DNA from 3 places in the Cryptocyanus atlanticus LEGE 06306 genome. Region 1 is predicted to be linked to each of the others. Evidence: predicted binding sites of a transcription regulator. Region 1 holds the regulator's gene; each other region holds the start of a gene.
The links. The regulator NtcA, encoded in region 1, controls nitrogen genes in cyanobacteria. The targets are predictions, from matches to a motif close to GTANCNNNNGNTAC.

Region 1 (3,271 bases):
GCTCTTGCCCAGGCAGATCACGGTGATGTTGGCCGGCACCCGCAGCTTCTCCAGGGCCACCCCAAGGCCGTAGGAGTGGGCCGGCAGGATGAAGTAGGCCCCGTCCTCGTCGTGCTGGAGCGGGGCGGGCTCCAGGTTGGCCGGGTTGAACCGTTTCGGGTTCATCACCGTGCCGGGCACATGGCGGAAGATCAGGAATTCCTGCGGCGACAACCGCAGGTCGTAGCCGTAGGAGGAGCAGCCGTAGCTCAGCACCGGCGCGGCCCGGTTATCGGGATCGAGGTGACGCACCAGGCCGGCCTGGAAGGGCTCCAGCATCCCGCCGGCGGCCTGGGCGTGGATCCAGCGGTCGTTCTTGAGCATCAGCCGCCCCTCCGCAGCTGGGTGACCTGATCCGCCATGGCCAGCAGGTCCTGCGGCATCACCGGCCCGGTGAGGATCACATCGAGATGGGCCGGCCGCTGCTCCAGGGTGGCCACCACCTCCGGCGCAGCCAGGAAGCCGAGCTCGATCGCCAGACCCAGCTCATCCAGCACCAGCAGGTCGATGGTGGCCGCGAGCAGCTGCTCCCGGCTGAAGGCCCACACCTGCTGAACGGCCGCCCCCACCTCGGCGGGGAGGTCGCTGGAGGGTTCGCTCAGGCAGGCGGGAACGGCCGGACGCAGCCACTGCAGACGGCCGCACAGCCGGAGCGCCTGGCCGGGGCCCTGATCCACGCCCCCCTTGAGGAACTGGCTGATCAGCACGCGGCTGCCCAGGCCGGCGCTGCGCAGGGCCTGGCTGAACACCCCGTCGAAACTGCCTCGGAACGGTGCGGTGTGCACCTGCAGCAGCCCCTCGGGCCGCGCCAGCAACGGCCGCGGCCGGCCCGCCGCCGGACGGGCCGCGGGAACGGGCCGCAGGGGATGCCGGGGTTCATGGGGTGGGCTGATCAGGCTGACCGTCATCAACACCCCATCGGAGACGCGATGCTGAATGTAGCGGTGACGGGCCGCTTCACAAGGGAATGGCACCATCCCTAGCGCAAACATCCGTACCACCCCCAGGGGGGGCTCCCAGGCCAGCCGGGCTCGGATGAACAGCGAGTGTGTCTTTCGCTACACGCCACACCGGTGCCGATCCGTAGCTTCCAACCACAGCTCTTCCGCCCCAATGGTCGGCGCCATGCGCGGATTCAGCCGCACCAGCACCACTCCGCCCCCCCAGGCCGGCCTCACCACCGCTGGCAACGGTTCGGCCACCTTGCTGGAAGTGATGCGCGGCCTCACCGGCTGCTCCATCGAGACGGTTGAGCGTGGCAAGACCATCTTCTTCCCGGGAGACCCTGCCGAGCGGGTCTATCTGCTGCGCCGCGGCGCGGTGCGGCTCTCGCGCGTCTATGAGTCGGGGGAGGAGATCACCGTGGCGCTGCTGCGGGAGAACAGCCTGTTCGGTGTGCTCTCCCTGCTCACTGGCCAGCGCTCCGACCGCTTCTATCACGCCGTCGCCTTCACCCGGGTTGAACTGGTGGCCGCGCCGGCCGCCTCGGTGAAACGGGCGATCGAACAGGATCCGAGCGTCGGGCTGTTGCTGCTGCAGGGACTCTCCTCCCGCATCCTCCAGACCGAAACGATGATCGAAACCCTCACCCACCGGGACATGTCCTCCCGGCTGGTGAGCTTCCTGCTGGTGCTCTGCCGGGACTTCGGCGTGCCCAGCTCCGATGGCATCACGATCGACCTGCGCCTTTCCCACCAGGCGATCGCCGAGGCGATCGGCTCCACCCGGGTCACGATTACCCGGCTGCTGGGCGATCTGCGCCAGGCGGGGCTGGTGCAGATCGACCGCAAGAAGATCACGGTGTTCGATCCGGTGGCCCTGGCCAAGCGGTTCAGCTGACCAGGGCCACCGGCCCCGGGGCGACGAGACACCGATACTGAAGCTCTCCGCCCTGCGCCGTGTCCGCCTGGCTGCTCATCCTCGCCCTGCTGGTGCTCGGTGGGGTGCTCGCCACCCTCGGGGATCGCCTGGGCAGCCGTGTCGGCAAGGCCCGGCTGAGCCTCTTCAACCTGCGCCCCCGCAACACGGCGGTGCTGATCACGGTGCTCACCGGCAGCCTGATCAGCGCCGTCTCCCTGGGGCTGATGCTGGCGGTGAGTGAACGGCTGCGGGTGGGCCTCTTCGAGCTCGACAGCCTCCAGGAGAAGCTGCGGGACAGCCGCTCCAGCCTGGGCCGCAGCGAAAACGCCCTCAAGCGCAGCCGACAGGAGCAGCGGCGGGCCGAGCAGGGGCTGCGCCGGGCCGAGCGGGAACGGCAGGAATCCCGCCGCCAGCTCACCGCCGTGGAACTGCAGGCCAGGCGCCTGCGGGCGGAGCTGCGGCCATTGCAGAACCAGCGAGAGCAGCTGCTGCTGCAGCGGACGCAGCTCAGCCGGGACATTGCCAGCAAGGATCAGGACATCCGCCGCACCGAGGCCGAGCTGGCCCGGGTGAAGCAGCAGATCGCGGCCGGGGAGCAGGAACTGCAGGGCCTCGAGGAGAAGCTGATCGCCCTGCGCCGCGGCGACGTGGTGATCAGCAGCGGTCAGCCACTGGCCACCGCCAAGGTGGCCTTGAAGAATCCAGCCGAGGCCAAGGCGGTCATCGATGCCCTGCTGCGTCAGGCCAACCTGAGCGCCTTTCAGCGGGTGCTCCCCGAGGAGACCCCGAACCGCCAGATCCTGCTTGTCTCGCGTCAGGACATCGCCAAGCTCGAAAGCCTGATCGGCAAGGGAGGCTCCTGGGTGGTGAGCATTCTCTCCGCCGCCAACGTGGTGCGCGGGGAACAGCAGGTGCTGGGCTTCCCCGACCTGCGGCCGAACCGCCAGGTGATCCGCCAGGGGGAACTGATGGCCTCCACTGTGCTCGAGCCCGACGAACGGTCGGTCGTGCAGGTGCGCAGCCGCCTCAACCTGCTGCTGGCGGCGTCCTTCGCCAAGGCCCAGCGCCAGGGATCCATCGCCGATGGGGTTCAGTTCGACGCCGCCACCTTCAATCGCCTCGGGCAGGAACTCACCGAACGCCCCCTCGGGCAGCCGGTGACGCTGGAGGCCATCGCCAGCCGGAATGCCGACACCGCCGACCCGATCGTGCTGACCCTGCAGCCGGTGGAGGCCTCGACCGGGCGGGCCGGGCCTCCGTCCAGGGGCCGCCTGCCATGACCCTGCCGAACGGCGGAGCCCTGGCCGGTCTCGATCCCGGACGCTGCAAGTGCGGGCTGGTGCGCAGTGATCCGGAGCGCCGCCGGATCGGC
Region 2 (3,271 bases), on a different contig from region 1:
ATCACGGCGGTGTGGCAGCCCCCCTGGCAGGCCTTCTGCAGCGCCGGGTCGGGGGTGATCCGCTCCCCATCGGCGGGATCGAGCCAGGCCGTGGAACTGATCACGAAGCAGCCCGCCTCCAGGGCGTGGTGGCGCAGGGTGACGGCCGTCTGCTCGCTGAAGATCGGGCCCACCAGGGAGCCGGGAAACTGGGCGCAGTGGATCTCCTCGCCCTGGGTCATCAGGCTGAAGCGGGCCAGGGGGTTGTAGTGCTCCCAGCAGGCCAGGGCGCCGATCCGGCCCAGGGTCGTGGGCACCACCGTGAGACCGGCGCCATCGCCCTGGCCCCACACCATCCGCTCGTGATACGTGGGGGTGATCTTGCGGCGCTTGAGCACCAGCTCGCCGCTGGAGTCGATCAGCAGCTGGGCGTTGTAGAGGCTGCCGCCATCCCGTTCGTTGATGCCCAGCAGCACGTGCAGGCCGTGCTCGCGGGCGGCGGCGGCGATGCGGGCGAGGGCCGGGCCCGGCACCGTCACCGCCTGCTCATAGAGCAACAGGTGCGAGCGGCCCATCAGGGCCGGAGGCTCCACGAAGGAGAAGTAGGGGTAGTAGGGCAGGAAGGTTTCGGGGAACACGATCAGCTGCACCCCCTGGCCGGCCGCCTCGGCCATCGCCGCCAGCACGCGCTCCACCGACCCGTCCAGGCTGTAAAGCACCGGACGGATCTGGGCGGCGGCCACGATGATCGGGCCGTGCATCATCAGAGCGTCCAGGTGTCGAGGATGAAGGCGCCCTCCTTGCGGTGCAGCAGCACGATGTCGAGCACATCGAGAGGGTTCACCGGCGTGATGCCCGGGATCAGGGCGCCTTCGCCGTGGCCGTAGAGGGCCTGCAGGGCGAAGCGGCAGGCGTACACCTTGCCACCCTGGTCCATGAACTTCTGGATGCGGGCGCCGAAATTCAGGTGGCCGTCGAAGGCGGCATCCCCCAGTTTCGGGAAGCCCCGCTGCAATCCGAGGGTGACGCCGGGGCCGTAGAGCAGGATCGAGGTCTCGAAGCCCTTGTTGATCAGGCGGCTGGCCTGGAGCAGGTTCACCAGGCCGATGGAACCCTCGAAGGCCACGGTGTGGAAGGTCACGAGCGCCTTCTCGCCCGGCTCGGCCTTCACGTCCGGGAACACTTTCTCCTCGTAGTCGACGAGGAAATCCCCGGTTTGATGGGCGGGGTGGGTGACCTCGGGCATGAGTCAGCAAGTCGTAGGGGAAACCAGGGCTCGACCATGCACCAGGCCAGTATGAACTTGTGTATCAGCCACCACTAAACCGGGGCGACTGGCCCCTCAGCAGGGTTTGGTCTTGCTTGCTACCGCTGGCGCCCTGCTCCACGGCCCACGATGAATCCCGCTGGCCGTGGAGCCTGCCGCCGCCCCGCCCCTTCGCCGCCTGCCCGTGGGGTCCTCCGTCCCGTCGTCCGCCGCTGCAGCCACCGCGCCGGTGGTGGTGATCGGCGGCGGCCAGGCGGGGCTGGCGGTGGCCACCTGTCTGCGGCAGCGGGGCCTCGACGCCCTGGTGCTGGAACGGCACCGGCTGGGCCACGCCTGGGAGCAGCAGCGCTGGGATTCCTTCTGCCTGGTCACCCCCAACTGGCAGTGCCGCCTGCCCGGCTTCCCCTACGACGGGGACGACCCCGACGGCTTCATGGGCCGTGAAGCGATCGTGGCCTACCTGCGCCGCTTCGCCGAGCGCAGCGCGGTCGATGTGCGGGAAGGGGTGAGTGTGGAGCGGCTGCAGTGCAGCGGCAGCGGCTACCGGCTGCTCACCAGCGGCGGCGTGCTGGAGGCCGGGCAGGTGGTGATCGCCACCGGCGCCTACCACCGTCCGCGCCGGCACCCGCTGGCCGAGCGGCTGCCCGCCAGCGTGCTGCAGCTTGATGCGCGCGACTACCGCCGCCCCGATCAGCTGCCGGTGGGGCCGGTCCTGGTGGTCGGCAGCGGCCAGTCGGGCTGCCAGATCGCCGAGGACCTCTTCCTGGCCGGCCGCCACGTGCATCTGAGCGTGGGTTCGGCGCCGCGCTCACCCCGCCGCTACCGCGGCCGCGACGTGGTGGAGTGGCTGGAGCGGATGGGGGTCTACGACACCCCGATCGAGGCCCACGACGATCCCCGCGCTGTTCGCCACAAGACCAACCACTACCTCACGGGCCGCGACGGCGGCCGGGAGATCGACCTGCGCCAGCGGGCCAGCGAGGGCATGGTCCTGCACGGCCGCCTGGAGGGGATCACCGCCACGGGCCTGAGCTTCGACGCCAACCTGGCCACCAACCTCGATCGCGCCGATGCCGTCTACCACCGCATCCGCGCCGGCATCGACGCCCACATCGGGGCCAACGGCCTGGAGGCGCCGGCCGAACCGCCCTACGAGCCCTGCTGGCGCCCGGCGCCGGACCCAGCCGGCAGCCGCCTGGATCTGCTGCAGGAGCCGCTGGCGGCCGTGATCTGGTGCACGGGCTACCGCTCCGATTTCAGCTGGGTGGAGGTGCCGGTGTTCGATGGCGGCGGCGAACCGGTGCACCAGCGGGGCGTGACCCAGGCGGCCGGGCTGTACTTCATCGGTCTGCCCTGGCTGCACACCTGGGGATCGGGCCGCTTCTGCGGCGTCGGCCGCGACGCCGACCATCTGGCCGAGCGGATCCTGCGCCGGCTCCGCCCTCGCGACGGCAGCCCGGAACAGCTGGAATGCACCGCATGGCTCGGCTCATGACGGCTGTGGACCCTCCGGCGGTGGATGCACCCAACGCCAACGGCGCCCTGATCCCCTCCGACCCCCTGCGCCGGCTCAATGCCCGTTGCGATCGGGCGGGCTGGCGGCAGACGCTCGGCCATGCCGCCCTGATCCTGGCCACGGGCTGGGCCTGGGGCGATGAGCGGCTCAGCCTGCTTGTGCGGCTGCCGGCCCTGCTGCTCTGCGGCTGGGGCCTCGCCTTCGCCTTCTGCGCCATGCACGAATGCGGGCACCGCACCGCCTTCTCCAGCCGCCCCGTCAACGACGCGGTGGCCTGGTGGGCCGGCGTGCTGAGCTTCTACAACGCCGACTTCTACCGCCGTTACCACCAGTGGCACCACCGCCACACCCACCAGCCGGGCCTGGATCCGGAGCTGGAGGATCCACCGCCCACCAGCCGCTGGGCCTACCTCCTGGAGCTCAGCGGCCTGCCCTGGTGGCTCGGCAAGCTGCGGGGCCACGTTGCCGGCCTGCGCGGTGATTTCGCCGCTCGTCCCTACATTCCCCCC
Region 3 (3,271 bases), on a different contig from region 1:
GGTTGCCGAGTTCCACGGGCAGATCGATGAATCCAGGGAGCATGCCGGCATCTTCCGCAAGGCCGCCAGCACCTTCGGCCACCTCACCCCGATCGAGCACCACCATGCCGACCGTTACGGCGTCGCCCTGCGGGCCCTGGAAGGGCAGGGAACGGCCGGCCAGGCCGCCACGCCCGTGGCCGGCCTGTGGATCTGCAAGGTGTGCTCGATGATCTACGACCCCGCCGTGGGGGATCCCGATTCGGGCATCGTGGCCGGCACCCCGTTCGAAGCCATTCCCGACGACTGGGAATGCCCGATCTGCGGCGCCCGCAAGGCCAGCTTCGAGCCCTACCGCGAACCCGAGCTGCTCGCCGCCTGATCCGCCATGCCCGCCGACCTGTTCACACCGCTCCATCTGGGCTCCCTGGAGCTGCCCAACCGGGTGCTGATGGCCCCGCTCACCCGCTCGCGGGCTGAGCAGGGCCACGTGCCCGGTCCGCTGATGGCGGAGTACTACGCCCAGCGCGCCAGCGCGGGGCTGATCATCGCCGAGGCCACCATGGCGATGGAGGGCCACTCCTCCTTCATCCGGGAGCCCGGCATTTACTCGGAGGCCCAGGTGGCGGGCTGGAGGCTCACCACCGAGGCGGTGCATGCGGCCGGCGGCCGCATCGTGCTGCAGATCTGGCATGGCGGCCGGGCCTGCCACCCGCTGCTGAACGGGGGGCTCCAGCCGGTGGCCCCCAGCCCGATCGCCATCAGCGGCGATGAGATCCACACCCCCGAGGGCAAGAAGCCCTACGTGGTGCCGCGGGAACTGGCCGACGACGAACTGCCCGCCATCGTGGAGGGGTTCCGGCAGGCCACCCGTCACGCCATGGCCGCCGGTTTCGATGGCGTCGAGGTGCACGGCGCCAACGGCTATCTGCTCGATTCGTTTCTTCGCGATGGCAGCAACCGCCGGGCGGGCCCCTATGGAGGCCCCCGCGAGAACCGGGCCCGCCTGCTGCTGGAGGTGATCGCGGCGGCACGAGCGGAAGCGGAGCTCGTGGGGCTGCGCCTCTCGCCCTTGAACGGCTACAACGCCATGGTCGACAGCGACCCCGTGGGTCTGAGCGGCTGGCTGGCGGAACGGCTTGATGGCGCCGGTCTCGCCTATCTCCATGTGATGCGCGGCGACCTACTCGGCCACCAGCAGGGCGATCTGCTCACCCCGATCCGGCAGCGGTTCGGTGGGATCCTGATCGCCAACATGGGATATGACGGCCGCGAAGCCCAGGCGGCCATCGCCTCCGGTGGCCTCGACGCGGTGGCCTTCGGCACCGCCTTCCTGGCCAACCCCGATCTGCCCGAGCGCCTGAAACTGGGGGCTCCGCTCAACAGCCCTGATCCCGCCACGTTCTACACGCCTGGACCGGCCGGCTACACCGACTACCCCAGCCTGAACGGTAGCTCGAGGCCGATCTGAGGGCTCCCTGCCAGCCCCGTCCGAGCCGGGAGGTTCGATGCAGACGTAGCGGTGACTCCGTAGCTGTTGCTCCACACGGCTGGACCTCGATCATCAACACTGAAGCGTCATCTTTACGCCTGTGTTCCAGATGTCAGCTTCCCGATCATCTGCCCTGCTGATGGCGGCAAAAAAGGCCAAGGGTTTGAGTTTTGCCCAGCTCAAGCAGGCCATCGGACGTGATGAAGTCTGGATTGCGTCTCTCTTCCATGGGCAGGCATCAGCTTCGCCTGAGGAGGCAGCTCAACTGGCCGAAATTCTTGAGCTGGATGCGGCCACATCAGCGGCCATCCAGGAGTATCCCACCAAGGGATCACTCGATCCAGTGATCCCTACCGACCCGCCGATCTATCGCTTTTATGAAATTATGCAGGTGTATGAGATGCCTCTCAAAGATGTGATCCAGGAGAAATATGGAGATGGCATTATGAGCGCCATCGACTTCACGCTTGAAGTGGATCAAGAGGAGAATCCTGCCGGGGATCGGGTGCGGATCACCATGTCAGGAAAATTGTTGCCCTACAGGAAGTGGTAGGGGGTTGATCACCGCCTGGCCCACTTGGGGCCGGGCAGCGCGGCTGCCCGGCGTTCCTGCGTGGAGTGATGCCTGCTCCGGGGGTAGGCGCAGGCATGTCCCGAATGGGGAACGGACTGCCGGAGGAGGGAAGCCCGTTCAGCGGGCCCCAAGTTCGGCGGCCAGCTCCCTCTCCAGTTTGTCGTCATGCTGGGGAGGTAGCACATTGCTGATCGGTGAACGGTGGGTGCTGTAGAAGAGCATGCCGATGAACACCATTCCGCCGACAATGTTGCCGAGCGTCACGGGAAGGTAATTCCAGAAGGCGATCTGTCCCAGGCTCACGCCGGAGCCGAGCAGGGGGTCGGTGGTGTGCAAAAACATATTGACTACGATGTGCTCCATGCCGAGGGCCTGGAAAGCGGTGATGGGCAGCCAGCAGGCAAGAATCTTTCCGGGAACACTCTTGCTGACCAGGGCCAGAGTGACACCTAGACAGACCAGCCAATTGGCGATGAGGCCGCGAATAAACGCCAGAAAGAAGCCCATGGCTCCAAGCGACTGATACTTCACGATCACATTGGCTTTGTTCAGGCCAATGATCTTGTTGGCAACGGCGACCCAATCGCCTGAACCGGTGGCCAGGTCTGCTGTGCCACCGCTGGTCAGGCTGATGGCAAACAGAATGCCGACCAGGCCCGTCCCGAGGAAGTTACCGATCCAGACCCAGATCCAGTTGCGGAAGGTTTTGCTCCATGTCGTCTTCCCGGCCCAGACCGCCATGGGAAGAAGGGCAAAGTTGCCGGTGACCAGCTCCATGCCAAACAGCACGATGCTTGCGAATCCAAATGGAAAGATGAGGGAACCGATCCAGGGAATCCCGGAATGAACCATGATGGTGAGGGCGAGGCACAGGGCCAGGCCCAGGGCGGAGCCGGAGTAGAAGCCACGCAGCAGCAGATTCTTGATGCTGACGCCGGATTTCTTCCCGCCCGCCGCAATCATGCCATCGACGAGTTCGTTCGGTACGACGTAATCCATGGATGATTGGTAGGTGGGTGTGGGTGGATGGGCTTGAGATCGGCAGATGTGAGGATTGCCGCAATGGCTCAGGTGAAGTCTTGTCCAGGACACTGGATCGCTGACAGATAAAAGGATTCCTGGCCCCCGTCGTAGGACGGAGTGAAAACCGGCGACACTGACGCAGCCAGTCGGCAGACAGCCCTTCCCTGGAGGGAAGAGATTGCACAAGGAAGCAATCTTGGCTT

Region 2: the regulator NtcA is predicted to act here: its motif matches at 1,335-1,348, upstream of ACWJI7_RS06480 (MSMEG_0569 family flavin-dependent oxidoreductase).
Region 3: the regulator NtcA is predicted to act here: its motif matches at 1,510-1,523, upstream of cynS (cyanase).

Annotation. Positions count from the first base shown of each region.
Region 1 is NZ_JBSJOZ010000007.1:67,313-70,583, reverse strand. Features, by position in the region: gene dcd (dCTP deaminase) at 1-363, opposite strand, end outside; gene ACWJI7_RS09230 (cob(I)yrinic acid a,c-diamide adenosyltransferase) at 363-947, opposite strand; gene ntcA (global nitrogen regulator NtcA) at 1,153-1,878, shown strand; gene ACWJI7_RS09220 (DUF3084 domain-containing protein) at 1,938-3,179, shown strand; gene ACWJI7_RS09215 (RuvC family protein) at 3,176-3,271, shown strand, end outside.
Region 2 is NZ_JBSJOZ010000004.1:167,402-170,672, forward strand. Features, by position in the region: gene ACWJI7_RS06470 (Nit6803 family nitrilase) at 1-740, opposite strand, end outside; gene ACWJI7_RS06475 (MSMEG_0572/Sll0783 family nitrogen starvation response protein) at 743-1,225, opposite strand; gene ACWJI7_RS06480 (MSMEG_0569 family flavin-dependent oxidoreductase) at 1,425-2,741, shown strand; gene ACWJI7_RS06485 (fatty acid desaturase) at 2,762-3,271, shown strand, end outside.
Region 3 is NZ_JBSJOZ010000002.1:17,549-20,819, forward strand. Features, by position in the region: gene ACWJI7_RS02835 (rubrerythrin family protein) at 1-361, shown strand, start outside; gene ACWJI7_RS02840 (alkene reductase) at 368-1,450, shown strand; gene cynS (cyanase) at 1,581-2,024, shown strand; gene ACWJI7_RS02850 (formate/nitrite transporter family protein) at 2,163-3,044, opposite strand.